DNA from 3 places in the Azospira sp. APE16 genome. Region 1 is predicted to be linked to each of the others. Evidence: riboswitches for the same ligand, from Rfam matches in the RefSeq annotation. Region 1 holds a riboswitch; each other region holds the start of a gene.
The links. Region 1 has a riboswitch for cobalamin ahead of ACLSSQ_RS01790 (TonB-dependent receptor domain-containing protein). Riboswitches for the same ligand answer to the same signal wherever they lie in the genome.
Positions count from the first base shown of each region.

Region 2: another riboswitch for cobalamin. It lies ahead of ACLSSQ_RS12400 (TonB-dependent receptor domain-containing protein); the one in region 1 lies ahead of ACLSSQ_RS01790 (TonB-dependent receptor domain-containing protein).
Region 3: another riboswitch for cobalamin. It lies ahead of cbpA (modified peptide precursor CbpA); the one in region 1 lies ahead of ACLSSQ_RS01790 (TonB-dependent receptor domain-containing protein).

Region 1 is NZ_CP179682.1:341,799-351,279, forward strand. Features, by position in the region: gene ACLSSQ_RS01765 (hypothetical protein) at 1-122, opposite strand, end outside; gene ACLSSQ_RS01770 (cobyrinate a,c-diamide synthase) at 130-1,437, opposite strand; gene cobO (cob(I)yrinic acid a,c-diamide adenosyltransferase) at 1,554-2,156, opposite strand; gene ACLSSQ_RS01780 (ABC transporter ATP-binding protein) at 2,215-2,985, opposite strand; gene ACLSSQ_RS01785 (FecCD family ABC transporter permease) at 2,982-3,962, opposite strand; gene ACLSSQ_RS01790 (TonB-dependent receptor domain-containing protein) at 3,973-5,808, opposite strand; cobalamin riboswitch at 5,901-6,112, opposite strand; gene ACLSSQ_RS01795 (hypothetical protein) at 6,255-6,458, shown strand; gene ACLSSQ_RS01800 (cell division protein ZapA) at 6,455-6,784, shown strand; RNA gene ssrS (6S RNA) at 6,822-7,001, shown strand; gene ACLSSQ_RS01810 (EVE domain-containing protein) at 7,073-7,543, shown strand; gene ACLSSQ_RS01815 (sulfite exporter TauE/SafE family protein) at 7,533-8,336, shown strand; gene ACLSSQ_RS01820 (DUF485 domain-containing protein) at 8,580-8,900, shown strand; gene ACLSSQ_RS01825 (cation acetate symporter) at 8,900-9,481, shown strand, end outside.
Region 2 is NZ_CP179682.1:2,579,717-2,589,197, forward strand. Features, by position in the region: gene ACLSSQ_RS12390 (ribonucleoside-diphosphate reductase subunit alpha) at 1-2,153, shown strand, start outside; gene ACLSSQ_RS12395 (ribonucleotide-diphosphate reductase subunit beta) at 2,150-3,334, shown strand; cobalamin riboswitch at 3,486-3,740, shown strand; gene ACLSSQ_RS12400 (TonB-dependent receptor domain-containing protein) at 3,944-6,223, shown strand; gene ACLSSQ_RS12405 (MotA/TolQ/ExbB proton channel family protein) at 6,238-6,846, shown strand; gene ACLSSQ_RS12410 (DUF2149 domain-containing protein) at 6,824-7,165, shown strand; gene ACLSSQ_RS12415 (cobaltochelatase subunit CobN) at 7,149-9,481, shown strand, end outside.
Region 3 is NZ_CP179682.1:161,926-171,406, forward strand. Features, by position in the region: gene ACLSSQ_RS00810 (chemotaxis protein CheW) at 1-1,774, shown strand, start outside; cobalamin riboswitch at 2,082-2,237, shown strand; gene cbpA (modified peptide precursor CbpA) at 2,345-2,515, shown strand; gene cbpB (peptide-modifying radical SAM enzyme CbpB) at 2,512-3,882, shown strand; gene ACLSSQ_RS00825 (ABC transporter permease) at 3,973-4,773, shown strand; gene cutA (divalent-cation tolerance protein CutA) at 4,834-5,175, shown strand; gene ACLSSQ_RS00835 (protein-disulfide reductase DsbD) at 5,180-6,964, shown strand; gene ribA (GTP cyclohydrolase II) at 7,115-7,738, shown strand; gene ACLSSQ_RS00845 (riboflavin synthase) at 7,856-8,458, shown strand; gene ribBA (bifunctional 3,4-dihydroxy-2-butanone-4-phosphate synthase/GTP cyclohydrolase II) at 8,464-9,481, shown strand, end outside.

The DNA of each region.
Region 1 (9,481 bases):
GGGTTGAGGGGAATGCCGCCGGAGTCGATGGCGGCGATCAGTCGCCGGGCCCGTTCCTCTGGGCTGGCCGGCAGGGTTGGCCGCTGTCGGCCTAGGAGGTGTCGCAGCAGACGGACCAGCATGGGGCTCTCAGGCCCCCAGCAGGCGGGCCACCGCCTCCGGGTTGGCGGGGAAGTAGAAATGCACGTAGGAGGCGGTGAGGCGGCCGACCCGGTAGATGGGCTCCCCCGGCGTGTTGCCGGTGAGCTTGAGCGCCCGTACCAGGGGTTCCAGGGGCGTGCTGCTGGTGGAGTAGTGGAAGCTGTGGCCGGGCAGGCGGCCTTCCGGCAGTTCGGCGGCCATCAGGCCCAGGGCGGCCAGCTTCTTCTGCATGCGGCTTTCGCCGGGCAGCAGACCGAAGCCGGCCGTGCTTTCCCCCGTCACCGAGACCAGGGTTTCGAACAGGCTCATCATGCCGCCGCATTCGGCCAGCAGGGGCTTGCCGGCGGCCGTGTGGGCCTGCAGGGCGGCGGCCATGGAGCGGTTGGCGGCGATGGCGGCGCCGTGCAGTTCCGGATAGCCGCCGGGCAGCCACACGGCGTCGCAGGGGGGCAGGGCGGCGTCGGCCAGGGGCGAGAAATGGACGAGGCGGGCCCCCAGATTTTCCAGGCATTCCAGGTTGGCCGGATAGGCGAAGCAGAAGGCCGCGTCCCGAGCCACTGCCACGGTCTTGCCTGCCAGCAGGCGGGGCAGGGCCGGCGGCGGGGCCGGGGCGAAGTGTACCGGCGGCGGCAACTGGGCGGCGGCAGTGGCGGCGAGGGCGTCGGCCATGGCGTCCAGGCGCTGCTTCAGGTCCTCGATCTCGGCGGCGGGGAGCAGGCCCAGGTGGCGCTCCGGCATGGCGGCGTCGTTGTCCCGGGGCAGGTGGCCGTACCAGGCGATGTCGGCTTCATCCAGGGTGTCGCGGCACAGTTGGGCGTGGTAGGCGCTGCCGACCCGGTTGGCCAGCACCGCGCCGATGGGGGCGCCCCGGCCCTGTTCCTCCCGGTAGTGCTTGAGGCCGAAGGCGACGGCGCCGAAGCTGCCGGCCATGGCGGAGGCGTCCAGCACCAGCAGGATGGGCAGGCCCAGCAGGCGGGCCAGGGCGGCGGCGGAGGGTTCGCCGTCGTTGAGGCCCATCACCCCTTCCACCAGGATCAGGTCGTTCTCCGCCGCGGCCCGGGCCAGGCGCCAGCGGGCGTCGGCCTCGCCGCCCATGCGGAAGTCGATGTTGTCGCAGGGCTGGCCGCTGGCCACCTGGTGGATCTGGGGATCGAGGAAGTCCGGGCCGCACTTGAAGACCTTGACCCGGCGCCCCTGGCGCGCGTGGAGCCGGGCCAGGGCGGCGACCACGGTGGTCTTGCCCTGGCCGGAGGCGGGGGCGGCGACGAGGAGGGCGGGGCAGGCGAGGGAACTCATGGGCGGCGGCTTGATGGAGATTTTTGGGGGATGGCCTGGGAGGTAGGCGGGACGGGCATCGGCGGCATGCCGTCGCCAGGAGGCCCGTGTCTATTGCCGGTCAGGCCGGCGGCCCTTCAGAACTCGATCCCGGGCATGGCGGCGACGCCGGCCTGGAAGGCGTGCTTGACCATGCCCATTTCGCTGACCGTGTCGGCGGCGGCCACCAGGGCCTCCGGCGCGGCGCGGCCGGTGACGATGACGTGCTGGTGCGGCGGGCGGGCGGCGAAGGCGGCCAGCACCGCATCCAGCTCCAGCCAGCCGTACTTGAAGGCGTAGGTCAGCTCGTCCAGGATCACCAGGTCGATGGCCGGGTCGGCGAGGTAGATACAGGCCTGCTCCCAGGCGGCCCGGGCGGCGCGCAGGTCCTTCTCCTGGTCCTGGGTTTCCCAGGTGAAGCCTTCGCCCATGACGTGCCAGTGCACCCGGGGCTGCTGCCGGAAAAAGCCTTCCTCGCCGGTGTCGGAGCGGCTCTTCACCAGCTGGATGACGGCGGCGCTGTGGCCGTGGCCCAGGGCCCGGGCGAGGACGCCGAAGGCGGCGGAACTCTTGCCCTTGCCGTTGCCGGTATGCACCAGCAGGACGCCGCGCTCCTGGCTGGCCTGGGCGATCTTGGCGTCGACCACTTCCTTCTTGCGGGCCATGCGGCTGTTGTGGCGTTGGTTGCGCTCGTCGCTCATGGGGAACTCCGGGAATCGGGGAAAAGGGAAAAGGGGCGGCTGGAGGAAAAGGCTGGCGTTAGCAGGGGATGAACCAGCGGCTGCCCCCGTCCTCCACCTCCCGCAGGGGATGGCCGTAGAGGCGGCTGAGGTGGGCGGCGGTGAGGATCTCGGCCACCGGGCCATTCTCCCAGGTGCCGTCGCCCTGCAGCAGCAGGGCCCGGTCGCAGTAGCGGGCGGCCAGGCCCGGGTCGTGCAGCACCATCACCACGCCGGCGCCCCGCTCCCGGGCCAGGCCGGCGAACAGTTCCAGGGCGGTGATCTGGTGGGAAAGGTCCAGGTGGGCCAGGGGCTCGTCCAGCAGGTAGAGGTCCGGCGCCTGGGTCAGCAGGGTGGCGATGGCCAGGCGCTGGCGCTCGCCGCCGGAGAGGGAAGGCGTCTCCCGCTGTTCCATGCCGGCCAGCCCCACCCGGGCCAGGGCGGCCCGGGCCAGTTCCGCATCGGCGCCCGATTCCCAGTCCCAGCGGCCCAGGTGGGGATGGCGCCCGGCCAGGGCCGTCTCCAGCACGCTGGAAGCGAAGGCGTCGGCCTGGGTCTGGGCCATCCAGCCCCGTTGCCGGGCCGCCGCCCGGGGCCCCAGTTCGCCATAGCTGCGCCCCTGCAGGCGCACCTCGCCGCCCTGGGCCGGACGCAGGCCGGCCAGGGTGGATAGCAGGGTGGACTTGCCGGCCCCGTTGCGTCCCAGGATGGCCAGCCGTTCCCCCGGCTGCAGTTGCAACTCCAGGTCGCGGCAGACCTCCCGTTCGCCGATGCGCACGGTGAGTCGGCTGGCTTGCAGCAAGGCAGTCATCGCGGCGCCCGGGTGAGGAGGAAGAGGAACACGGGCACACCGATGAGGGCGGTCAGCACCCCCACCGGCAGCTGCTGGGGCGCCGCCACGGTGCGGGCCAGGGTGTCGGCCAGGGCCAGCAGGGCGCCGCCGGCCAGGGCCGAGGCGGGCAGCAGCAGGCGCTGGTCGTTGCCCACCGCCAGGCGCACCAGATGGGGCACCACCAGGCCGACGAAGCCGATGGAGCCGGCAGTGGTGACGGCGGTGGCGGTGGCCAGGGAAGCCACCACATAGACCAGCCGACGCAGGCGCACCACGGCCACGCCGAGGGCCTGGGCCGTGGCCAGGCCCCGGGCCAGCAGGTTGAGTTCCCGGGCGAAGGGCAGGGCCAGCAGCAGGGCCGCCGCCAGGGCCAGCAGGGGCGGCCGGGCGTCGGTGGCCTGGGAGAGGTCGCCCATCAGCCAGTAGAGCATGCCGTGCAGCTTGTGCTCCGGCGCCAGGGACAGCATCAGGGCCACCAGGGCGCCGCAGCCGGCGGCGACGATGACCCCGGTGAGCAGCAGGCGGGTCTGGGTCCACGAGCCGTCGCCGTGGGCCAGGCCGAAGACCAGGAAAGTGGCGGCCAGGGCGCCGCTGAAGGCGAGGCCGTTGATGCCGAAGGCGGACAGCCCGAGCAGGATGGCCACCAGGGCGCCGACCCCGGCGCCGCCAGAGATGCCCAGCACATAGGGATCGGCCAGGGGATTGCGCAGCAGCACCTGCATCAGGCAGCCGGCCACCGCCAGCAGCCCGCCGCAGGCAAAGGCGGCCAGGGCCCGGGGCAGGCGCAGGTTATGCACCACCGCGTAGCCCGGCGCCTCGGCATCGCCGAGCAGCCCCTGCAGAACGGCGCCGGGGGGAATGCTGATGCTGCCCACCGCCAGGGCCACGACCAGGCTCACCCCGGCCAGCAGCACCAGCAGGGCAATGACGATCAGGGCGCGACGGCTGGAGGGCATGGTTGGTGAGTTATTTCGGCGTGTAGCGCAGGCCGACGAACAGGGTGCGGCCGGCGGTCATGAACTGGGTGTCGCCGCTGCCGCGGTAGAGCTCGTACTGTCGGTCGCCGATATTCTTGATCTGTCCTTCGATGGACCAGTCCTTGTCGAGGGGGTGGCGGACAAAGGCGTTGAACAGGCTGAATCCGCCCATGCGGCTCTGGTTTTCCTTGTCTTCGTAACGTGAGCCGACGCTCTTCATATCGCCACCGAAGGTCAGGTTGCCCAGTTTGTAGGAAAGGGCCAGGGTGAATTGTTCTTCAGCCCGGCGTCGCAGCACTTTACCGGTGATTTCGTCGGTGGGGCGCGTCAGGTCCAGCGCGGTGCTGACCGAAAGATCGTGCCAGGTGCCACGATAGGACCAGGTGCTGCCGGTGATCTTGGCCTTGCCGATGTTGTCCGGCGTGTTGCCCCAGTCGATCAGATCCGTGACCCGGTTGTCGTAGTAGACCACCCGCGCTTCGTGGCCGGTATTTTCCCAGGCCATGCCGATCTCGGTGTTCTTGGAGCTTTCCGGTTTCAGGTTGGGATTGCCGCCGAAGCAGCCCCAGATGGGGTAGCAGGTGGAGGGGAAGTAAAGGTCGTTGAAACTGGGTGCTTTGAACGCAGTGCCCTGGGAAATGAAGGCCCGCAGCTGTTCGGTGAACTGGTAGCCGTAGGCGGCGGACCAGGTGTCCTTGGCCCCGATGCCGGAAATGTGGTCGCGCCGGGTGTTGGCCTGGAGCCGGTGGTTGCCGAAGAGCTGGTTCCAGCCCAGCAGGTAGGAGTGGGTATCCCGGGATTTCAGGGTGTAGGTCTGGTTGGAGTCGATGGACTGCTTCTGTTCTTCCACGGCCACCAGCCAGCCCCCCAGCCGGGTAGTGATTTCGTTCTGCCAGGAGAGGGTGGTCTGGGTCGTCTCGTAGCGGCGCAGGGTGGCTGGCTCATAGGTGACGGCGGCATTCCGGGATTCCCCCATGCGCAGGGTGGAAGTCCAGTCCTTGAGGATGCGGTTGCGGCTGTAGATGTTCCAGGACGACAGGGAGGTCTTGGTCCGGTCGTCGAAATTGACGTTGCCGTCCATGTGATTGGTATTGTCCGTCTGCAGGTAGCTCATGCCGACTTCGTGGCCGACGGCAGGGCGGACCTGCAGGGAGGCCGAGGCAGCGCGGCTGGAATAACCGTCCTTGTCCGGATTGGAGAGCGGTCCCCGGGTGGCGCTGATGCCATCGCTGTCGAAGGTGCTGGCGGAGAGGGCATAGGAAATCAGCTGATTGCCACCGGAAATTCCGCCGCTGGTTTCCCGCGTGTTGTGGGAGCCAACCTTGGCGCTGAAACGTGGCGTCAATGGCCCTTGGCCGCGGGTGGTGAATACCTGGATGACGCCGCCGATGGCCTCCGAACCGTAGAGGGCCGAGGCCGGGCCGCGCAGGACCTCGACACGCTCGATCTCCTGGGCCGGAATCATGTCGAAGGGGGCCTCTCCCAGGGTGGCCGAAGTCAGGGGAATACCGTCCACCAGGAGCAGGGCATGACCGGAATTGGTGCCGCGGATGAAGAAAGAACTCTGCTTTCCCGGCAGCTGGCCTTCGGTGATGAAAATGCCAGGCACGCTCGACAGGACTTCGGCGAGGGTCACCTGCCCCTTTTGCTGGATTTCCTCCCGGGTGATGACGGTGGTGTCGGCCAGCAGTTCATTGGCTCGCATCGGTGTCCGGGTGGCGGTGACCAGCACGGGGTCCAGGGTCTGGGATTCGGCGTGGGCCGTCGGAAGTAGGGCCAGAGTCAGCGCCGCGGTCAGCGCCTGGTAACGGGATGTGGCTTGCATGATGGATTCCTTCTGCCATGCCCGAGCGTCCCCGCTGGGCAGGTTGCAATGAGGAAAGCAGGGGAGTGACAAGCGAGTGAGACGACCCGCTGCTTTCCAGCGATGCGCAAGGCCGGTATCCGGGCTCGGAAGTCTTGATCCATCGCCTTCCCGGGGGTGACCCAGTGGCATCGTGATGGACCCGCACTTCCTTACCGTTGCGGGGGCAGCACAGGCATTGCGCCGCTGCTGGCGGCGCGCACCTGTTTCCCGTTTAACCGCGGAGGAGGACTCCTCCCGCGGCACCTGACGCGGAGCGTTGTCCCTGGTGGAACAACGGGGGCGGATGGTACTCCATACCTGCCTGTATGGCGAGGCCGGCGCCTGGGCGCTTTGGCATAAAACACATTCAAAATATGGTCTTAGTCCTTGACCTTGCGTGTTTTTGGCCTCTATAGTTCGCGCCTATGACTAAGCAATTGGATGCCCTCGAGGGCAAGGTGGCGCAGGTGGTCAACCTCTGCCACAGCCTGCGGGCCGAGAACCAGGAACTGCGCGCCCGACTGGCCAGCGCGGAAGACGAGCGCCTGCGTCTGGTCGAGCGCATGGAGGCGGCCCGTGCCCGCCTCGAGGCGCTGGCCGAGCAGTTGCCGGAGGAGGGCAAGGCATGAGCGGCAATTTCATCGACGTGGCCATCCTCGGCCGCGAATACCGGGTGGCCTGTCCGCCCGGCGAACAGGAAGCGCTGCTGGCTGCCGTCGCCTATGTGGACCGCAAGATGCAGGACATCGCAGCCAAAAGTAAGACTGCTGCCGCCGAGCGCGTGGCGGTCATGGCGGCCCTGAATATCGCCCACGAACTGCTTTCCGCCGGGAAGGCGGAGAGCCCCGCAGAAAATCCTGAAACCCCCGTTGACGGCTCTGACTTTCAGCGTAGAATCGGAGCCATGGAAACACAGTTGGACGCGGCCCTCCAAGGCCAGGAACCCTTGTTCTGAAGCCTTCTTGGCCGCACCAGCAAAAGTTTCCGCCGATTGTCCCCTGCGGTGTTCGTCAAGGCCATATATTCCTTGAACCAATGCTAATTGGCATCGGCCGCGAACCACTCATCCGCTGTTGTGAGCGCCCTTCGTCGGGTGCACCTGATGCGGACGGCAAGCGACCACTCTGAACTCAGGTTCAGGATGCCGGCCTAACGGCACAGGCGGGGGCCTAATACAGCAGCGCGGTGCGAGCAATCCACCGCGCTGTTTCCTTTTGTGGCCCCTCTTTTCCCCTGTTCGCCCATGGCTTACTGGCTGATGAAATCCGAGCCGGACGAAGTGTCCATCGATGACCTAGCCCGTCTCGGCCGGGTGCCCTGGTTCGGCGTGCGCAACTACCAGGCCCGCAATTTCATGCGCGATGCCATGAAGCTGGGCGACGGCGTGCTCTTCTACCATTCCGGCTGTGCCGTGCCGGGCATCGCCGGCCTGGGCCAGGTGGCGTCCGCCGCCTACGCCGATGCCACCCAGTTCGATCCGGCAAGTCCCTATTTCGATGCCAAATCCTCGCCCGGGCAGCCCCGCTGGCTCAACGTGGATGTGGCCTTCGTCGCCCGCGGGCGCTTCGTGCCCCTGACCGAGCTGCGCTGCCATCCGGCCCTGGCGGCCATGGGAGTGCTGCAAAAGGGCAGCCGCCTGTCCATCACCCCGGTGACGGCGGAAGAGTGGCAATTCATTACCCGCAAGTTGATGGAGCTGAACGATGCTTTTTGATTTCTGGTGGCTGGCCTATGTGGGTCTGGGCCTCTTTGCCGGTTTCATGGCCGGCCTCCTGGGCATCGGCGGCGGCGCCGTGATGGTGCCCCTGCTGGCCATGATCTTCGCCGGCCAGCAGTTCCCGCCGGAGCAGATGCTGCACCTGGCCCTCGGCACCTCCATGGCCACCATCATCTTCACCGCCATTTCCAGCCTGCGCACCCACCACCAGCATGGCGCCGTGATGTGGGACACGCTGCGCTCCTTCACCCCGGGGGTGCTGGTGGGGACCGTGCTGGGCACCCAGCTCGCCGCGCGCATTTCCACCCAGGGCCTGGCCCTGTTCTTTGCCTGCTTCATTTCCTGCGTGGCGTTGCAGATGGCGTTGAACTTCAAGCCGAAACCCCACCGGGAACTGCCCGGCCCGGCCGGCCTGGGGCTGGCGGGCGGGGTCATCGGCGCCCTCTCTTCCCTGGTGGCCATCGGCGGCGGCTCCCTGACGGTGCCTTACCTGGCCTGGTGTAACGTGCCGGTGCGCAACGCCATCGGCACTTCGGCGGCCCTCGGCCTGCCCATCGCCTTCTTCGGCACCCTGGGCTACATCTGGAACGGCTGGGGCGAGGCCGGCCTGCCGGCCTGGAGCGTTGGTTACGTCTATCTGCCGGCCCTGCTGTGGGTGATGGCGGGCAGCGTGGTGGCGGCCCCGGTGGGGGCGCGTCTGGCCCATCGCCTGCCGGTGGCGACCCTGAAGCGGATTTTCGCCGGTGTGCTAGTGCTGCTGGCAGCCAAGATGTTGCATGGCGTCATGTAGATGGCGGCTTGCCGACCTTGATGCATATGGAAAGGGCCTGCGGGCCCTTTTTTGTTTTTGCGCCGCGACATACGGGCGGGTATGGAAATTTGCGTAACTGTTATATCATTGCGTAATCCATGTCCGTTCCCGGACGCAATACGGGTTTCCCACATTGGGGAAAACCCGCCGGGAGGGCTGGGTAGAGGGGGAGTCGGTCTTTTCTGCCGACCTAAACAAATACTCAAACTGAGGAGAACACTCGTGAGCAGCGCTGCCTACGAACGGATTCGCAACAATCCGAAGTTCGACAAGCTGGTTGCCACCCGCAGCCGCTTCGCCTGGACCCTGTCTGCCGTGGTCCTGATCCTGTACTACGGCTTCATGGCCGTGGTCGCCTTCAATCCCACCCTGCTGGCCTCGCCCCTGGGCGAAGGCCGTATCGCCACCATCGGCTGGCCCATCGCCGCCCTGATGATGCTGCTTTTCTGGGTCATGACCGGCCTCTACGTGCATCGCGCCAACGGCAAGTTCGACGAAATCAACGCCGAACTGATCAAGGAAGCCACCAAGGAGGCCCAATAATGCGTAACCTGTCCCGCTTCCTGCCCCTGCTGGGCCTGTTGCTGGCCGCCGGTGCCGCCTATGCCGGTCCCGGCACCGTCGGCGAGGCTGAAAAGCAGCCCCTGAACGTGGCTGCCATCGCCATGTTCGTGGCCTTCGTGCTGTCCACCCTGGGCATCACCTACTGGGCCGCCAACCGCACCAAGTCCACCGCCGACTTCTACACTGCCGGCGGCGGCATCACCGGTTTCCAGAACGGCCTGGCCATTGCCGGCGACTACATGTCCGCCGCCACCCTGCTGGGTCTGACCTCCATGGTGTTCGCCAAGGGTTATGACGGTTTCGTCTACATCGTCGGCTTCTTCGTCGGCTGGCCCATCATCCTGTTCCTGATGGCCGAGCGCCTGCGTAACCTGGGCCGCTTCACCTTTGCCGACATCACCTCCTACCGTCTCGATCAGAGCAAGGTGCGGACGGTGGCTGCCATCTCCTCCCTGACCGTGGTGCTGTTCTACCTGATCACCCAGATGGTCGGCGCCGGCCAGCTGATCAAGCTGCTCTTCGGCCTGGACTATGAGGTGGCCGTGGTCGTGGTGGGCGTG
Region 2 (9,481 bases), 1.6 Mb from region 1:
GCAGCGTGCGCGTCGAAGTGCTGGGCGAGGAAGCCAGCCAGGAGGCCATGGCCGCCCGCTACGCCGAAGCCTTCCCCGGCCTCATCCGCACCGGCGTGGACGCCGAGCTGCTGGATGCCCGCCTCAAGGACTACGACCTGGAACGCCTGGCCGCCGCCCTCAAGGCCGAGCGGGACCTGCAGTTCGACTACCTGGGCCTGCAGACCCTCTACGACCGCTACTTCCTGCACGTGGACGAGCGCCGCATCGAGCTGCCCCAGACCTTCTTCATGCGCGTGGCCATGGGCCTGGCCCTCAACGAGATCGACCGGGAAGCCCGGGCCATCGAGTTCTACAACCTGCTCTCCTCCTTCGACTTCATGAGCAGCACGCCGACCCTGTTCAACAGCGGCACCCGGCACTCCCAGCTCTCATCCTGCTACCTCACCACCGTCTCCGACGACCTGGAAGGCATTTACCAGTCCATCAAGGAAAACGCCCTGCTGCAGAAGTACGCCGGCGGCCTGGGCAACGACTGGACCCCGGTGCGTTCCCTGGGGGCCCGCATCAAGGGCACCAACGGCAAGAGCCAGGGCGTCATCCCCTTCCTCAAGGTGGTGAATGACACCGCCGTGGCCGTGAACCAGGGCGGCAAGCGCAAGGGCGCCGTCTGCGCCTATCTGGAATCCTGGCATCTGGACATCGAGGAATTCCTCGAGCTGCGCAAGAACACCGGCGACGAGCGCCGCCGCACCCACGACATGAACACCGCCAACTGGATTCCCGACCTGTTCATGCAGCGGGTCATCAACGGCGGCGAGTGGACCCTCTTCTCCCCCAGCGACGTGCCCGACCTGCACGACAAGTTCGGCAAGGAATTCGAAGTCGCCTACAACGCCTACGAGGCCAAGGCCGACCGGGGCGAAATCCGTCTGTTCAAGCGCATTCCCGCCGTGCAGCTGTGGCGCAAGATGCTGACCATGCTGTTCGAGACCGGCCACCCCTGGATCACCTTCAAGGATGCCTGCAACCTGCGCTCGCCCCAGCAGCACGTGGGCGTGGTGCATAGCTCCAACCTGTGCACCGAGATCACCCTCAACACCTCCGATTCCGAGACCGCCGTGTGCAACCTGGGTTCGGTGAACCTGCCGGCCCACCTGATCCTGGTGGACGGCCAGCTGGTGCTGGACCAGGCCAAGCTGCAACGCACCATCCGCACCGCCATGCGCCTCTTGGACAACGTGGTGGACATCAACTTCTACGCCACCCCCAAGGCGCGCAACGCCAACGTGCGGCACCGCCCCGTGGGCCTGGGCATCATGGGCTTCTCCGACTGCCTGCACCGCCTGGGTCTGCCCTATGCCTCCGAGGCCGCCGTGGAATTCGCCGACCGCTCCATGGAAGCCGTCTGCTACCACGCCTACTGGGCCTCCACCGACCTGGCCGAGGAACGGGGCCGCTACTCCAGCTTCAAGGGCAGCCTGTGGGACAAGGGCATCCTGCCCATCGACTCCCTGCAGCTGCTGGAAGATGCCCGGGGCGGCTATGTGGAAGTGGACCGCAGCACCACCCTGGACTGGGACGCCCTGCGCGAGCGCATCGCCCAGGTCGGCATGCGCAACTCCAACTGCGTCGCCATTGCGCCCACGGCCACCATCTCCAACATCATCGGCGTCTCCGCCGCCATCGAGCCGGAGTACCAGAACCTCTACGTCAAATCCAACCTCTCCGGCGAATTCACGGTGGTGAACGAATCCCTGGTGCGGGACCTGAAGGCCCTCAACCTGTGGGACGAGGTGATGATCTCCGACCTCAAGTATTTCGACGGCTCCCTCGGCCCCATCGACCGCATCCCGGACGAGCTGAAGGCCCGCTACGCCACCGCCTTCGAGATCGACCCCACCTGGCTGATCCGGGCCGCCGCCCGCCGTCAGAAGTGGATCGACCAGGCCCAGTCCCTCAACCTCTACGTGGCTGCCCCCTCCGGCAAGAAGCTGGACGAGATCTACAAGCTGGCCTGGACCCAGGGCCTGAAGACCACCTACTACCTGCGCACCCTGGGCGCCACCGCCATGGAAAAGACCAGTTCCCCGGTGGACCGGGCCGCCGCCCCCGCCGCGCCCGAGCCCAAGTTCTGCTCCATCGACAACCCGGATTGCGAGGCCTGCCAATGAGCCAACTGCGTTTCGACGACTGGGACGACGCACCCACCGCCGCCCAGCCTACCCCGGCTGCAACGCCCGCCCGGCAAGCATCCCCAGCCCCCCTGCCCGCCCAGGCAGGAACGGCGTCGCCCCTGGCCGGCACCACCCCGGCAGCGGCGCCCCGCCTGCCTGCCGGCGGCATCTCCCTGGCCCCCATCAACCCGGAAGACAAGCGGGTGGTGAACGGCAAGGCCGACATCAACCAGCTGGCGCCCTTCAAGTACCCCTGGGCCTGGGAGTTCTTCCTCAACGCCAACCGCAACCACTGGACGCCCCTGGAAATCTCCATGGCCCAGGACGTGCACGACTACAACCACAAGCTGACGCCGGCCGAGCGCCACGTCTTCGAGAACGTGCTGTCCTACCTCACCACCTCCGACATCCTGGCCATGCGCAACATCGGCCTGGCGGTGATGGAGAAGATGAGCGCGCCGGAGCTGCAGATCTACCAGGCCCGCCAGGTCTATGAAGAGGCCCTGCACACCTGGACCTACCAGCACTGCATCGAAAGCCTGGGCCTGGACCAGAAGGAAATCTACAACCGCTACCGGGTGGTGCCGGAAATCCACGGCAAGATCGCCCTGGCCAACCGCCGCCTGGAGCGGGTGATGCGTTCCGACTTCGACCTGACGGACCGGGACAACCTGCACGAATTCGCCCTCTCCTACCTCTTCTTCGCCGGCATTTTCGAAGGCTGCTGGTTCTACAACGGCTTCACCCCCATCTTCGCCCTGCAGCGCCGGGGCCTGATGAAGGGCACCGCCGAGCAGCTGCAGTACATCATGCGCGACGAGGTGCTGCACTGCGCCTTCGGCATCCGGGTGGTGCGCCAGCTCCTGCAGGAAGAAAACCTGACCCTGGACCCGGTCCAGGTCAAGGCCCTGTGGGAAGAGGCGGAAGCCGCCGAGTCGGCCTACGCCGGTTACATCCTGCGGGAGCCCATCCTGGGCTACAACGCCGACCTGCACCGGGACCAGTTCCGCTTCATCGCCAACCGCCGCGCCCGCCAGCTGGGCCTGGCCGAGCCCTTCCCCGGCGCCGAGAACGTGCTGCCCTGGCTCGACGAACAGGCCAATATGCGCAAGGAAAAGAACTTCTTCGAAACCCGCGTCACCGAGTACCAGACCGGCGGCGCCCTGGCCTGGGACTGAGCCGGGCGGCAACCAGCGGCGTCGTGCCCTGGACGCTGCCCCGGCCTCTGGCGGGGATGGGGCAGCCCAGGACGCAGACTTTTGTCATAGAGGGGATTGGGGGTATGATCGCGCTCCTGATCGCCTGCAGTTGCGATCCCGGCTCCCCAGGGAGCCATTAGCAGTCAAAGGTGTCCGGCGGCAGCAGCCGCCGGGTGAAACGGGAACGAAGTAACGGCCATCACGGCCCCAAGCTTCGGCTGCCCCCGCAACGGTAAGCCAGTGCGGATGTTCCACGGCCCTCCTCCCCGGAGCGCCAGCCACTGAGCCAGCCCGTCGCCCCCTCACCGGGGCCGGCGACTGGCTTGGGAAGGCGGAACATCAAGACTGGCGAGCCCGGAGACCGGCCTTTGATTTTTGCGTGCCCGCCGTCCATGGAGGACGGTGCCGGCACGAACCTGCCACCGACCGCGGGGTTGCGGACGGAGCGGAGCATGAATCGAAGCGCCGGCCTTTCCCTCTGAGCCGAGTTTCTGCCGCCTGCCCTCGGGCCGGCGGTCGCGCCTCATCCTTTGTGCCCCCGTTTCCCGAAGCCCGGTTGGTAGCCATCGACTGGAGTCAGACAGCAACATGGGGAGCATCAACAACCAACAACCGCGGCGCCTCCTGGCCGCCGCCATCGCCGCCCTCTTTTCCCAGGCCGCCCTGGCCGCCGGAGAGCAGGGCGAGACGGAACTGGGCAGCGTGGTGGTGACCGCCTCGCGCATCGAGCAGACCACCCTGGAGGCCCCGGCCGCCGTCACCGTGGTGACGACCGACAAGCTGGACGCCTCGGGCGCCATGCGCATCGGCGACGCCCTTACCGCCAAGGTGCCCAGCTTCTACATGCGTAACGGCCTGGGCACCAGCACCCGCATCAACACCGCCCCCATCGTCTCCTTCCGCGGCCTCTCCGACGGCCGGGTGAAGATGATGGTGGACGGCATGAGTCTCTCCGACGGCAACGCCGGCGGCCTGGCCAGCCTGATGGGCATTCCCATGGGAGAGGTGGAACAGATCGAGGTGGTGCCCGGCTCCGCCTCGGCTCTCTACGGCAGCGACGCCATGGGCGGCGTGGTCAATGTCATCACCAAGGTGCCCACCAAGCAGGAAACCCGGGTCAAGGTCAGCCGGGGCTTCGGCGACGGCGAGCGCAATGCGGTGGAAGCCAGCTACCGCAACAAGTGGGACAACGGCGTGGCCGCCACCCTGGGCTTCGGCTACGAGGACATGGCCGGTTTCGCCGGCAGCGACCTGGTGGTGCTGCCGGTGGGCACCACCGGCAGCGGCGCCAACGCGGTCCAGGGCGGCCGGGCCACCACCACGGTGGATGGCAAGAAGGCCTATGTGGTGGGGGACCAGGGCGCCATTTCCTCCCACGCCAACAACCTGCATGCCAAGGTCTATTACAGCCTGGATGCCCAGTCCCGCTTTTTCGCCGGCTTCAACCGCAGCGAAAGCAGCATCGGCTTCGAGCGCTTCAACAACTACCTGAGCAAGAACGGCGCTCCCCTCGCCCTGCCCGCCAGCAACGTCTCCATCAACGGCGACAAGCTGGGCAGCATCAAGGAATCGAGCTTCTGGAATTCCAGCAATCCCAACTACCGCCAGGAGACCCGCTATTTCGCCGGTTTCGACGGCAAGCTGGGCAACGGCTACGACCTCAAGGCCAATGTGGGCTACTTCGACCGGGAGGCTTTCTATGTCGGTTCCGGTGGCGGTGCCACCTTCGATGGCGGCCCGGGCACCCGTACCAGCACTCCCAACACCACCCTGGATGCATCGGCCCAACTGGGTTTTGCCGTGGGTAGCAACCAATACTTGATCATCGGTATCGCCTCCAACCGGGCCAAGCTGCACCGCAAGGTATACCAACTATCGAACTGGCGCACCCCGGACAGCACCACCGGCGCCATCAATGAGCAATCCGATGGGAGTAGCAGTACCAACTCACTGTTCCTGCAAGATCAGATTTTCCTTGGTGACGACCTCACACTTTATCTGGGCGGACGCCATGACCGCTGGAGCACCCAAGGGGAGATGCAGCGATATGTTGGAACACTGACAGGCAGCTTGGACATGCAGGAACGTACCAAATCCGCCTTCTCTCCCAAAATGGCGGCAGTCTATCGATTAACCCCGGGCACCAGCCTGCGCAGTTCCTTGGGCAAGGCTTTCCGCGCCCCCTCCAACTATGAGATGTATGCCACGCCCAGCATCAGCAGCCGCCGCCTGCTGGTGGCCGATCCCGATCTAAAGCCGGAAACCTCCACCTCCTGGGACCTGGGCGTCGAGACAGCCCTGGCCGGCCAGGGCTCGGCCAAAGCCACCTATTACCGCACCCGGCTGCAGGACATGATCTACCGCAAACTCAGCCCTTACAGCGGCAGCCTGGCCGACGTGGACTTCTTCGCCGTGGCCACAAATGCCGGCGAAGCCAAGGTAGAAGGGATAGAACTGGCGGCGGAAATGCCCCTCGCCTCCTGGCTGCGGGCCTCCGCCAGCTACACCTGGACCGACAGCCAGATCACCCGGGACGAAAGCGGCACCGGCCTGCAGGGCAAGCGCCTGCGCTACGTGCCGAAGAACACCGCCTACTTCGCCCTGGACGCCCAGTGGCAACAGTGGCGCGCCTACCTCTCCGCCGCCTACACCGGCGAGCAGTTCAGCAAGGAAGACAACAGCGACGTCATCAAGAACGTCTACGGCGGCGTCAGCAAGTACTGGCTGGCCAACCTCAAGCTGAGCTACCAGTTCGACAGGAATTTCAAGGTCAGCGCCGGCATCAACAACCTCTTCGACAAGACCTACTACGAGTACTACCAGATGCCCGGCCGCAATGCCTTCATCGAGCTGAGCGCCTCGTTCTGACCCTGGGAGCCATCATGGAAATCGTCACCCTCATCGAGCAACTGCTCTACCAAGTCTCCACCGCCCTCTACCTGCCGGTGATCGGCGGCTGCGCCCTGCTGGTGGCCTACGTGCCCCTGCAACTGGGCATCACCCTGTTCGACGCCTGGCAGCGGCGCCGCGGCCATCTGCCGGAGGTGGAAAGCTTCAAGCTGCGCCTGGGCCAGCTGCGGCACCGCCTGAAGGGCTATCCGCGCCGCCTGGAGATCGAAGTGGAACGGCTACTGCAGGCCGAGGAACTGGAACTGTCGCGGCGCCTGGACCGCATCCGCTTCGTCATCAAGGTGGGGCCGGCCCTGGGCCTCATGGGCACCCTCATCCCCATGGGCATTTCCCTGGCCGCTCTGGCCGAAGGCAACATCCCCAAGATGGCCGGCAGCATGGTCACCGCCTTCACCGCCACCGTGGCCGGCCTGGGCGCCGGGGTCCTCGCCTATCTGCTGGCCCTCTCCCGGGAACGCTGGGTGCGGGCCGACGTGCGGGAAATGGCCCACGCCGCCGAACTGACCCTGGCGGAAAGCGGCCAGGCCCTCCCCCACCACCTGCAGACGGAGGCCGACGATGCGGTTGCTGCAGCGGCGTAGGCGCTTCTCCCTGGACGGAGAGGCCCTGGAAGACCCCATCGCCGGGGTCGCCAACCTCTTCGACGCCAGCATCGTCTTCATCGTCTCCATGATGATCGCCCTGTTCATGGCCTACAACATGATGGACCTGCTGGACCCCAGCTCCGAAGTGACCATGGTGAAGAAAAACGCCAACGGCGAGATGGAGATCATCACCAAGAAGGGCAACGAGATCAAAGCCGCCAAGGTCACCGACCAGAAGCTCTCGGGCCGGGGCGAGCGCCTCGGCACCGCCTACAAGCTGCCCGACGGGAGGATCGTCTATGTACCGGCCGACTGAGGGAAGGCGCCCGATCCTGTTCCACCTCCGGCACCTCTTCCTGGGCCTGGCCCTGCTGCTCCTGGGCCTGGCCGCCCAGGCCCGGCCCCTGTCATTGGTGCTGTTCCCCGGCGACCCGGCCACCCTGACGGCGGTCAATGCGGTGCAACAGCTACAGCAGGAGCCGGCCTTGAAGCAGGTGCGCTTCCACATCGCCTCCTCCTCCCAGCCCAGCCCGGCGGACCTGGAAGCCCTGGCCAAAGCCGACCTGGCCCTGATCTACAACATGGGCCGGGACCTGGCGAAGCAAATTGCCCCCGCCGTGGCCGAAATCAACCGGCGCGGCGCCAAGGCCTACGCCGTCGGCTCGCCCTTCGAGGAAGGGGAACGGGATGCGGGCCTGACCCGCAACGAGGAACTGCGGGCCTACGCCCAGGCCGGCGGCGTGGACAACTACGCCGCCATGCTGCGCCTGGCCCTGGCCCGGGAATTCGGCCTGCCCCTGGCGGCTCCGCCGCCCCGCCCCTTCCCCGCCGTGGCCCTGTGGAATCCCCGCAGCGGCCAGCTCTTTAGCCGCTTCGAAGACTACGCGGCGGACTACCTGCGGCAGCGCCCCGGCGCCGCCGAGCGGGTCTGGGTGGGCATCGTCTTCAACCGGGTCACGGCCCAGGCCGGCCGCTCGGCCCTGCTCGAAGCCATGGTGGAAAGCCTGGAGCGGCGGGGCTTCAACGTCGCCCCGGCCTTCGGCTTTCCTTCCGAAAATGCCGTCAAACAGTACTTCATCGACCCCAGGGGCAAGGCCCGGGTGGCGGCCCTGGTGGGCCTGGCCCTGAAGATGGGCAACGTGCCGGAGAAGACCGTCCCGCTCATGCAGGCCCTGGACGTACCCGTGGTCAATGCCCTCTCCCTCTTCAACCAGAGCCGCCAGGAATGGGAGGATTCGCCCATGGGCCTGAGCCTCAACGAGCGGGCCTGGCAGATCGCCGGAGCCGAATTCGCCGGCGCCGTGGCCCCCACCGTGGTGGCCTCCAAGGAGCGGCTGAGCGATCCTCGCACCGGCCTGGAGTACGTGGTGGAGGCCCCCATCCCCGAGCGCATCGAGCGCCTGGCGGACCGGGTGAAGAAATGGGTGGAGCTGCGCTACGAGCTCAACACCAACAAGCGGGTAGCGGTGATCTACTACAACTATCCGCCGGGCAAGGAGAACATCGGCGCCTCCTATCTCAACGTTTTGCCCCGCTCCCTGTGGCAGATCCTCTCCCGCCTGGAGCAGGCCGGCTACAACGCCCAGGGCCGCCCGGCCACGGAAGAAGCCCTGTTCGACGCCCTGCGGGAACACGGTACCAATATCGGCAACTGGGCCCCCGGCGCCCTGGAAAAAATGGTGCGCAGCGGCCACGCCATGCTGCTGCCGGTGAGCGACTACCGCAAATGGTTCGACCGCCAGCCGGAAAAGCTGCGCCGCGCCATGGTCCAGGCCTGGGGCGAGCCGGAAAACTCCAGGGTGATGTTGTGGAAGGACGGCAAGGGCAAGCCCCACTTCGTCTTCCCCGCCCAGCGCTACGGCAATCTGGTCTTCGCGCCCCAGCCTTCCCGGGGCTGGGAGGGCGATATCAAGAAGATGTACCACGACGTGGCCCTGCCGCCCCACCACCAGTATCTGGCCTTCTACCTGTGGCTGCAGAAGGGCTACCAGGCCCATGCCATGGTGCATGTGGGCACCCACGCCACCCATGAATGGCTTTCCGGCAAGGAGGTGGGCTTCACCGCCGCCGATCCGGGGGAGGCCATGGTGGGCGACGTGCCCCAGCTCTACCCCTACATCGTGGACGACATCGGCGAGGCCCTGCAGGCCAAGCGGCGCGGCATGGCCACCATCATCTCCCACATGACGCCCCCCTTCGACAGGGCCAGCCTCAACCTGGAGCTGGTCAAGCTGCGGGGCCTCATCGACGACTACGTGGTGGCGGCCCAGAAGAGCGAATCCGCCGCCGCGGCCGCCCTCGGCGAGATCAACGCCCAGGCCCGCAAGCTGGGCGTGCTCAAGGATATCGGCAAGGACACCCTAGCCAACGGCGAGGAGGTGGAGGAACTAGAGCACTACCTGAAGGAAGTGAGCGAACACCAGGCCCCCTATGGCCTGCACACCTTCGGCATCGCTCCGCCCAGGGAGATGCAGCGCAGCACCGCCGAGGCCATCCTGGCCCTGGCCGGCAAGCTGGCCCCGGCCGAATACCAGCGCCGCCTGGAAGCCCTGATGGCCAATATGGAAGCCAGCGGCAAGGCCGAGCTGGACGCCCTGGAGGCGGGGCTGGCCGGGCGCTACGTGGCCGCCGG
Region 3 (9,481 bases), 180 kb from region 1:
CCTGGCCAGGACCTGCCCTACCCGGGGCTACCAGGGCTACGTCGGGCCCGGCTGGGTGGGCCATGTCATGGTGCCGGTCAGCTCCGCCTTCCGCGCCGGCCTGGGCCAGGCTGCCGAGAGCCTGCCGGCGGAGGTGCTGGAGGGCGTGCTGGCCCACGCCGACACCTTCTGCCCGGCCCTGGCCGACATCGCCCGGGGCGCCGAGGGCATCAACCTCTCCCTGCGCCGGGTGGTGTGGAACGGCCAGATCATGGCTGCCGACAAGCGGGGCGACCTGCTCAAGCTCAAATCCGTGCTGCAGCAGATTTCCGAGACCGGCGACCGCACCAGCGACCTCTTCGCCCGCTCCATCGCCGACCTCTACCAGACCGCCATCTCCTCCAGCCTGCAGGACGTGCAGTTCATCTCCCGCCTGATGATCGACATCATGGACCGCAACCTCTACGAGCGGGCCAACGACTGCCGCTGGTGGGCCCTTACCTCGGCCCTGCGCCGCAGCATGGCCGCCGGCCGTCCCGGCGAGGCGGAGGCCCAGGCCATGGCCGGCATCCTGGAATACATCAACAGCCTGTACACCGTCTATTCCCGGCTTTTCGTGTACGACCTTTCCGGCACCATCGTCGCCGCTTCCAACCTGCACGGCGACAGCCTCAACCTGGTGGGCAAGAAGGTGGATGCGGGCTGGGTCCAGTCCGTCTTCTACCTGCCCAGCACCCAGCACTACTGCGTCTCCCCCTTCGAGAAGAGCTGGCTCTACGGCGGCCGCCCCACCTACGTCTACAACGCCGCCATCCGTCATCCCGACGATCCGGCCAAGGTGGTGGGGGGCATCGGCATCGTCTTCGACGCAGCGCCCCAGTTCGCCGCCATGCTGGCCGATTCCCTGCCGCCCCAGGCAGGGGCCTTCGCCGTCTTCGCCGAGCGCAGCGGCCGCATCATCGCTTCCTCCGACGAACGCTTCCCGGCGGAAAGCCTGCTGGAGGTGGACAAGAGCCTCTTCGCCGCCGCCAACGGCGAGGGCCGCTCCCGGGTGGTGCAGCTGGCCGGGCGCACCTGGATCGTCGGCAGCACCGCCTCCTTCGGCTACCGGGAATTCAAGAATAGCGGCGACTACAGCAACGACGTGGTGGCCCTGGTGTTCGTCCCCGTCGGCGACGGCAGTGCCGCCGCGGCCCCCCGGGAACGGCGCCCGGCGGTGCTGGAAGGCAGCTACGGCGACCTGCACGCCCGGGGCGGGCAGAGCGTGGAGCTGGCCACCTTCGTCGTCGGCGACAAGGTGTATGGCCTGCCGGCGGCCGAAGTGCTGGAGGCGGTGGACCCGGCCCGGCTTTCCCCCATGAGCGGCTCCCGCCGCTATCTTTGCGGCGTCATCAGCTTCCAGAGCGGTGGCGGCGACAGCGGCACCCTGGTACCGGTGGTGGATATGCGCTTCCTTCTCAACTACCCGGCCAAGGAGGTGGACAACCACAGCCAGATCGTCGTGGTGCGGGTGCGGGACGGCCTCATGGGGCTGCTGGTGGACGATCTCTATGCCGTGCCCGAATTCGACGCCGAGCGCCTGGAGCCGATCCCGGAGATGATCCGCCAGGACGCCGGCTACGTGCAGGCCATCATCAAGCCGCGCCAGCCGGACAGGGAAAAAATCCTCCAGGTGCTGGACCCGGAGCGCATCTGCGGCGCAGCCCAGAGAAAGCCGGAGTCCGCCGCAGGCGTCGAGGCACCGCGCCCGGCGGCGCCCCTGCGGGCCATCGGCGGGCCCGGAGGCGGGCGCTGAAGGGGGAAGGGCAAGGGGGAAGGGCAAGGGGGAAGGGCAAGGGGGAAGGGCAAGGGGGAAGGGCAAGGGGGAAGGGCAAGGGGGAAGGGCAAGGGGGCAGGGCAAGGAGGCAGGGCAAGGAGGCAGGGCAAGGAGGCAGGGCAAGGAGGCAGGGCAAGGAGGCAGGGCAAGGAGGCAGGCGCAGGGCTGCCGGGCAAAAATCCGACCCCGGACAGAGGCGCTTTACCTGGATCAAATCCAGCTGCCGTCGGCCTTGACCCTCCCCGGGCCGGCGGCCAGAATCCGCCCCCATTCGGCTTCCGCTTTCGGAACACGGTGCAACTCCGTGGCGGGCCCGCCGCTGTAATCGGGGACGGTCGTTCCACGGCGTGGTGCAGTTTCTCCACGCCACCCACTGCCGCAGCAAATGCGGCGGGAAGGGGGAACCCAGTAGCAGGACCGGTCGATCCGTAAGCCAGAAGACGGGCGGAAGTCGTGGAGTTCCAGGCAAAGGGCTCCGGCGGCATGTTTCTTTCGAGACAGGCCGCCGGAGCCCTTTTGCTTTTTTTCATACCTTCGCGGGAGGACCCCATGAAAGCCACCACTCAAGTTACCAGCCAAGCCACTACTGCCCAGCAGGCCGCTGTCCAGCCCACCCAGGCCGCCGCCCCGGCCCCGGTCATCGCCAGCCGCAAGTCCTGCAACCCGGACGGCATCGGCCTCTCCCACTACGTCCTGATGGATCGGAAGGCGGCCAAGTGAACGGTCCGGCTCCCCATCTGCCCCGGCTGCAGCCCTACGACATCGGCCATGAGCGCTACGTGGCCCTGCTGCACCCGGAAACCGCCTTCTGGTCCCTGGTGGACAAGGACCGGGTGGAGGCGGAATTGTGCGGCAGCGAGCTGGCCGAGCGCTTCCAGGCCCAGGCGGCAAGGTTCGCCCAGGAAATCCACGCCCTGCGCTTCGAGCTGAAGCCCTCCGGCGTCTATGTGAACCCGACGGAACGCTGCAACCTGGACTGCACCTACTGCTACATCCCCGACACCCTGCGCCGCCACGGCAGCGACATGCCGGCGGAACGGCTGCTGGGGGCCCTGCAGCGGCTGAAGGAATACTTCGCCACGGTGATGGACGGCGGCGAGGGGGCGCGCAAGCCCCGCCTCATCTTCCACGGCGCCGAACCCCTGATGAACCGGGAGGCCCTGTTCGCCGCCATCGACCTGTTCCAGGACGATTTCGCCTTCGGTGTGCAGACCAACGGCACCCTGCTCACCGATGCCGCCGCCGACTTCCTCATGCAGCGCAACGTCAGCATCGGCCTTTCCCTGGACGGTCCCACCGCCCCCATCACCAACGCCACCCGCCACACCTGGGCCGGCCAGGGGGTGCACCAGCACGTGCTGCGGGCCATGGAGCGGCTCCAGGGCTACGGCTCCTGGAGCGTCATCACCACCTGCACCACGGAGAACCTGGCCCACCTGACGGACATGGTGGAGCTGTTCCATCGCCACCAGGTGCCCACCTGCATGCTCAACGCGGTGCGCTGCACCCTTTCCGGCGCCCGGGGGGTCAAGCCGGTGGACGGGGATTTCGCCCGGGCCTTCATTGCCGCCCTGGAGCGGACCCACGAGCTGTACCGGGAGACCGGGCGCAAGCTGGTGGTGGCCAATTTCGCCAACATCCTGCTGGCCATCCTGGCGCCCACGGCGCGGCGCCTGATGTGCGACATCTCCCCCTGCGGCGGCGGCCGGGCTTTCTTCGCCCTGGCGGCGGACGGCGGCCTCTTTCCCTGCAGCGAGTTCATCGGCCTGCCGGCCTTCGAGGGCGGCAACCTGTTTACCGACGGCGTGGCGGCAGCCCTGGAGTCGCCAGCCTTCAAGGAAGTCACCGGACGGGACGTGGATAAGTTCGAGCCCTGCGCTTCCTGCCCCATCCGCCACTTTTGCGGCAGTCCCTGCCCGGCGGAGGCCAACGAGATGAACGGCGGCATGGAGAAGACCGGCGCCTTCTGTCAGTTCTACGAGGAGCAGGTGCGCTACGCCCTGCGCCTGATCGCCGACGGCAAGTCCGACAACTTCCTCTGGGATGGCTGGGACCAAGGTACGGAGACGGTTTTCAGCGCCTGCTGAGGCCCGTTCGAGGCCCGTTTGCCCCCGGTCGGCGGCCCCGCCCCGACCGGGGTGCTTACCTTCCGGGCGCCAAGGCCGGATAATGGCGCCATGAATGCCGCCACTTCCTCCGCTTCCCTCTACGCGCCGCCCCGCCTTTCCGCCCGCTGGTTCCCCGTGTGGCAACGCAATTTCCTGGTCTGGCGCAAGCTGGCCCTGCCTTCCATCCTGGGCAACCTGGCCGACCCCCTGATCTACATGCTGGGCCTGGGCTACGGCCTGGGCAGCATGCTGCCGGAGGTGGCCGGCACCTCCTACGTGGCCTTCCTGGCCGCCGGCACGGTGTGCGCCAGCACCATGAACGCCGCCACCTTCGAAGCCCTCTATTCGGCCTTCTCCCGCATGCACGTGCAGAAGACCTGGGAGGCCATGCTCAACGCCCCCCTGGAGCTGGAGGACGTGATGCTGGGCGAGCTGATCTGGGCCGCCACCAAGAGCCTCCTTTCCGGCTGCGCCATCCTCACGGTGATCTTCGTCCTCGGTCTCTCCCATTCGCCCCTGGCCCTGGGAGTGCTGCCGGTGATCCTGCTCACCGGCCTGGCCTTTGCCGCCCTGGGCCTGATCGTCAATGCCCTGGCACCCTCCTACGATTTCTTCATGTACTACTTCACCCTCTTCATCACCCCCACCATGCTGCTTTCCGGCGTCTTCTTCCCCCGGGAACAGCTGCCGGTCCTGGTCCAGGGGCTGACCGAGGCACTGCCCCTGACCCACGCCGTGCAACTGGTGCGGCCCCTGCTGCAGGGCCAGGTGCCGGCCAATGCCCTGCTGCACGTGGCGGTGCTGCTGGCCATCACCGCCGTCGCCTTCCTCGTCGCCCTGGTGCTGACCCGGCGCCGCCTGCTGCGCTGAGATGGCGGCAGGCGCAGGCAGATCAAAACGCGAAACGCCGCTCTCGGCTAAGATGGCCCCATGACCACCTCCAAAAAAGCCAACCCGGTACTGCTGGTGCAGACCAATTGCCCGGACGGCGAAACCGCCGCCCGCCTCGCCGCCGCCCTGGTGGATGCCCGTCTGGCGGCCTGCGCCAACGTGCTGGCGCCCTGCGCCTCCATCTACCACTGGCAGGGCAAGGTGGAGATGGCCACCGAGACGCCCCTGCAGCTGAAGACCGCCGCCGACCGCTTCCCCGAACTGCGGGCCCGCCTGCTGGAACTGCATCCCTACGACGTGCCGGAGATCGTTGCCTGGCCCGTGGCCGAAGGGCTGCCCGATTACCTCAACTGGGTCGTGACCGAGACCCGCCCCGAGTGACGCCGTGATTGCTTCCCTGATTTCCCCGTTGTGGCGCCGGCTGCTGCCGTGCCTGATCCTGCTGGGCCTGGCCCTGCCCGTGGCCGCCCAGGAATTCCTCGATCCCCTGGTGGCCTTCAAGCCCGAAGCCCGGGCCCTGGACGACAAGACCGTGGAGGTGCGCTACAGCATCGCCAAGGGCTATTACCTGTACCGGGACAAGTTCAGGTTCGCCGCCGAGGGCGCCACCCTGGGCACCCCCGTGTTCCCCGCCGGCAAGCAGAAGCACGATGACAACTTCGGCGACGTGGAGGTCTATTACAAGAGCGTGGCCATCCGCCTGCCGCTGAGCGCCAACCAGTCCGGCCCCATCACCCTCAAGGTGACGGCCCAGGGCTGCGCCGATGCCGGGGTCTGCTACCCGCCCCAGGAACAAAAGCTCAGCGTCACCCTGCCGGCCCCGGGCAGCGCCCCGGCCGCAGTGCCCGACGCCGCCGGCGACGAGAGCGGCCATATCGCCGGCCTGCTGCAGAACGCCGGCTTCTGGCTGGCCGTCTCCACCTTCTTCGGCTTCGGCCTGCTGCTGGCCCTGACGCCCTGCGTCTTCCCCATGATCCCCATCCTCTCCGGCATCATCGTCGGCCAGGGGCATCACGTTTCCCGCAGCAAGAGTTTCCTTCTCTCCCTGGCCTACGTGCTGGGCATGGCGGTGACCTATGCCGCCCTGGGGGTGGCCGCCGGCCTCACCGGCACCCTGCTCTCCGCCGCCCTGCAGAATCCCTGGGTGCTGGGCGCCTTCGCCGCCGTCTTCGTGGTGCTGTCCTTCTCCATGTTCGGCTTCTACGAGCTGCAGTTGCCCAGCTTCCTGCAGAGCAAGCTGTCGGAAGAGGCCAGCCACCTGCACGGCGGCCACCTGGCGGCGGTGTTCGCCATGGGGGCCCTGTCGGCGGTGATCGTCGGCCCCTGCGTCGCCGCCCCCCTGGCCGGAGCCCTGCTTTACATCGGCCAGAGCGGCGATGCGGTGCTGGGCGGCGCCGCCCTTTTCGCCATGGCCCTGGGCATGGGCGTGCCCCTGCTGCTGGTGGGCCTCTCCGCCACCACCCTGCTGCCCCGGTCCGGCCCCTGGATGGAAGCGGTGAAGAAGGCCTTCGGCGTCATCCTCCTCGGCACCGCCCTGTGGCTGGTGTCGCCGGTGCTGCCGGCGGCCCTGGTGATGGCCGGCTGGGCCCTGCTGCTGATCGTGCCGGCCGTCTTCATGCACGCCCTGGACCCCCTGCCGGCCACGGCCAAGGGCTGGCAGCGCTTCTGGAAGGGCATCGGCATCGTCATGCTGCTGGCCGGCGCCGCCCTGGTGGTGGGCCTGGCGGCCGGCTCCCGGGACCCCCTGCAGCCCCTCAAGGGCGTGGTGGCGGCCAATGCGGCGGCGGGCGGCGGGGCCGAGGCTCCCGCCCTGCCCTTCGTCCGGGTAAAATCCGTGGCCGACCTGGAAGCCCGGGTCAAGGCGGCGGGCAAGCCGGTGATGCTGGATTTCTATGCGGACTGGTGCGTCTCCTGCAAGGAAATGGAGCGCTTCACCTTCGCCGACCCCAAGGTCCGGGCCAAGCTGGCCGGCTTCACCCTGCTGCAGGCCGACGTCACCGCCAACAGCGAGGACGACAAGGCCCTGCTGCAGCGCTTCAAGCTGTTCGGCCCGCCCGGCATCATCTTCTTCGATGCCGCCGGCCAGGAAATCGCCGGCCTGCGGGTGGTGGGCTTCCAGGAGGCCACCCCGTTCCTCCAGGTCCTGCAGCGGGTGGCCCCGGGCGCCTGATTGGTGAACCGGGTTGATCTTTTCGCCCGATATTTTTCGCTTTTGGCCCGGCCCCGTCTGGCCTAATATGGCATGACCCCATGGGGAGTTGCCTACCGCCGCGGTGGGCCTGCCCAGAGAACAGCTCAATAAAATTCAACTTATAACAACATGACTTCCACCCCTTCCCTGCCGGCCGTGGCCCTGGTGGCCAGCTGCGAACTGCCCACGCCCTGGGCCGTCTTCCGCCTGCACGGCTTCCAGGAAACCGCTTCCAGCAAGGAACATCTGGCCCTGACCCTGGGCCAGGTGGGCGACGGCGTGCCGGCCCTGACCCGGCTCCATTCCGAATGCCTCACCGGCGACGGCCTCTTTTCCCTGCGCTGCGACTGCGGCCCCCAACTGGAGGCGGCCCTGGCGGCCATCGCCAAGGAAGGCCGGGGCGTGCTGCTGTACCTGCGCCAGGAAGGCCGGGGCATCGGCCTGCTGGACAAGCTGCGGGCCTACGCCCTGCAGGACCAGGGCCTGGACACGGTGGACGCCAACCGGGCCCTGGGCCTGCCCGACGACGCCCGGGACTACGGCGTCGCCGCCGCCATGCTCAACACCCTGGGGGTGCCGGCGGTGCGCCTGATGACCAACAATCCGGCCAAGGTATCGGCCCTCACCGCCCGGGGCGTCAATGTGACCGAGCGGGTGCCCCATGTGGCCGGCCGCGGCCCGCGCAACCAGGACTACCTGGAAACGAAGGCGGCCCGCATGGGCCACCTGCTGCCCTGGCTGGAACAGGACTAGGTTCCACTTGCCGGCGGCCGTGGCCGCCGTCCCCCCCAGGGGCGGTCCCCATCCGGAGCCCCCCGGTGCGGCGTGATAAAATCCCCTTCCCCAACCCCAAAATTCCGAGATAAATCCATGTTTTCCGGTATCGTCGCGGCCGTCGGTCGCATCACCCATCTGACCGCCCGTGAGGCCGGCTTCCGGCTGACCGTGGAGCCCGGCGGCCTGGACATGACGGACGTGGCCCTGGGCGATTCCATCGCCCACAACGGCGTCTGCCTCACCGTGGTGGAAAAGACCCCCAGCCACTACTGCGTGGACGTTTCCCCCGAGACCCTCTCCTGCACCGTGGGCCTGGCCGAGCCCGGCCCGGTGAACCTGGAGAAGGCCCTCTGCCTGGCGGACCGCCTCGGCGGCCACCTGGTCTCCGGCCATGTGGACGGGGTCGGCACCGTGACCCGCTTCGACCTCATCGGCGAAGGCAAGGAAGCCAACCGCCTGCTGCAGATCGAGGCGCCGGCCGAGCTGGCCAAGTACATCGCGCGCAAGGGCTCCATGACCGTGGACGGCGTCAGCCTCACCACCAACACGGTCAGCGGCAGCACCTTCAGCATCAACCTCATCGCCCACACCCTGGAAGTCACCACCCTGAACCGCCTGCACGTGGGCGCCAAGGTGAACCTGGAAGTGGACCTCATCGCCCGCTACGTCGAGCGCATGCTCAATCCGGAAGCCTGAACGCCATGAATGCCGCTACTGCCAGTGCCATCTCCCCGATCCAGGACATCATCGCCGACATCCGCGCCGGCAAGATGGTCATCCTGGTGGACGAGGAGGACCGGGAAAACGAAGGCGACGTCATCATCGCCTCCGACTTCATCACCCCCGAAGCCATCAACTTCATGGTCACCCACTGCCGTGGCCTGGTCTGCCTCACCATCACCGAGGAACGCTCCCGCCAGCTGGGCCTGACCCAGATGGCCCGGGACAACAAGACCCCCTACGGCACCGCCTTCACCGTTTCCATCGAAGCCGCCGAAGGCGTCACCACCGGCATTTCGGCCCACGACCGGGCCCGCACCGTGCAGGCCGCCGTGGCCAAGAACGCCGGTCCCGACGACATCGTCCAGCCCGGCCACATCTTCCCCATCACCGCCAAGCCCGGCGGCGTGCTGGTGCGCGCCGGCCACACCGAGGCCGGCTGCGACCTGGGCGCCCTGGCCGGCCTGGAGCCGTCCTCCGTCATCTGCGAGATCCTCAAGGAAGACGGCACCATGGCCCGCCTGCCGGACCTGATCGAATTTGCCAAGCTGCACGGCCTCAAGATCGGCACCATCGCCGACCTGATCCACTACCGCAGCGAACACGAAACCCTGGTGGAGCCCCTGCGCGTCAAGACCGTGCAGACCCCCCACGGCGAGTTCCAGCTGCACGCCTTCCACGACCGGGTAGCCGACGAGGTGCACCTGGCCCTGGTCAAGGGCGAGATCAAGGCCGATCAGGAAACCCTGGTGCGGGTCCATGAGCCCGTCTCCGTGCTCGACTTCCTCGACCCTGCCGGCGGCGTGCATACCGTCTCCATCGACCAGGCCCAGCAGGCCCTGGCCAAGCACGGCAGCGGCGTCATCGTGCTGCTGCACCGGCCCCAGAGCGGCAGCGACCTGCGCGCCGCCCTGTGCCCGGAAAAGGCCGCCGCCCCGGCGCCGAAGAAGTGGGATCCGCGCATCTACGGCATCGGCGCCCAGATCCTGCGCCAGCTGG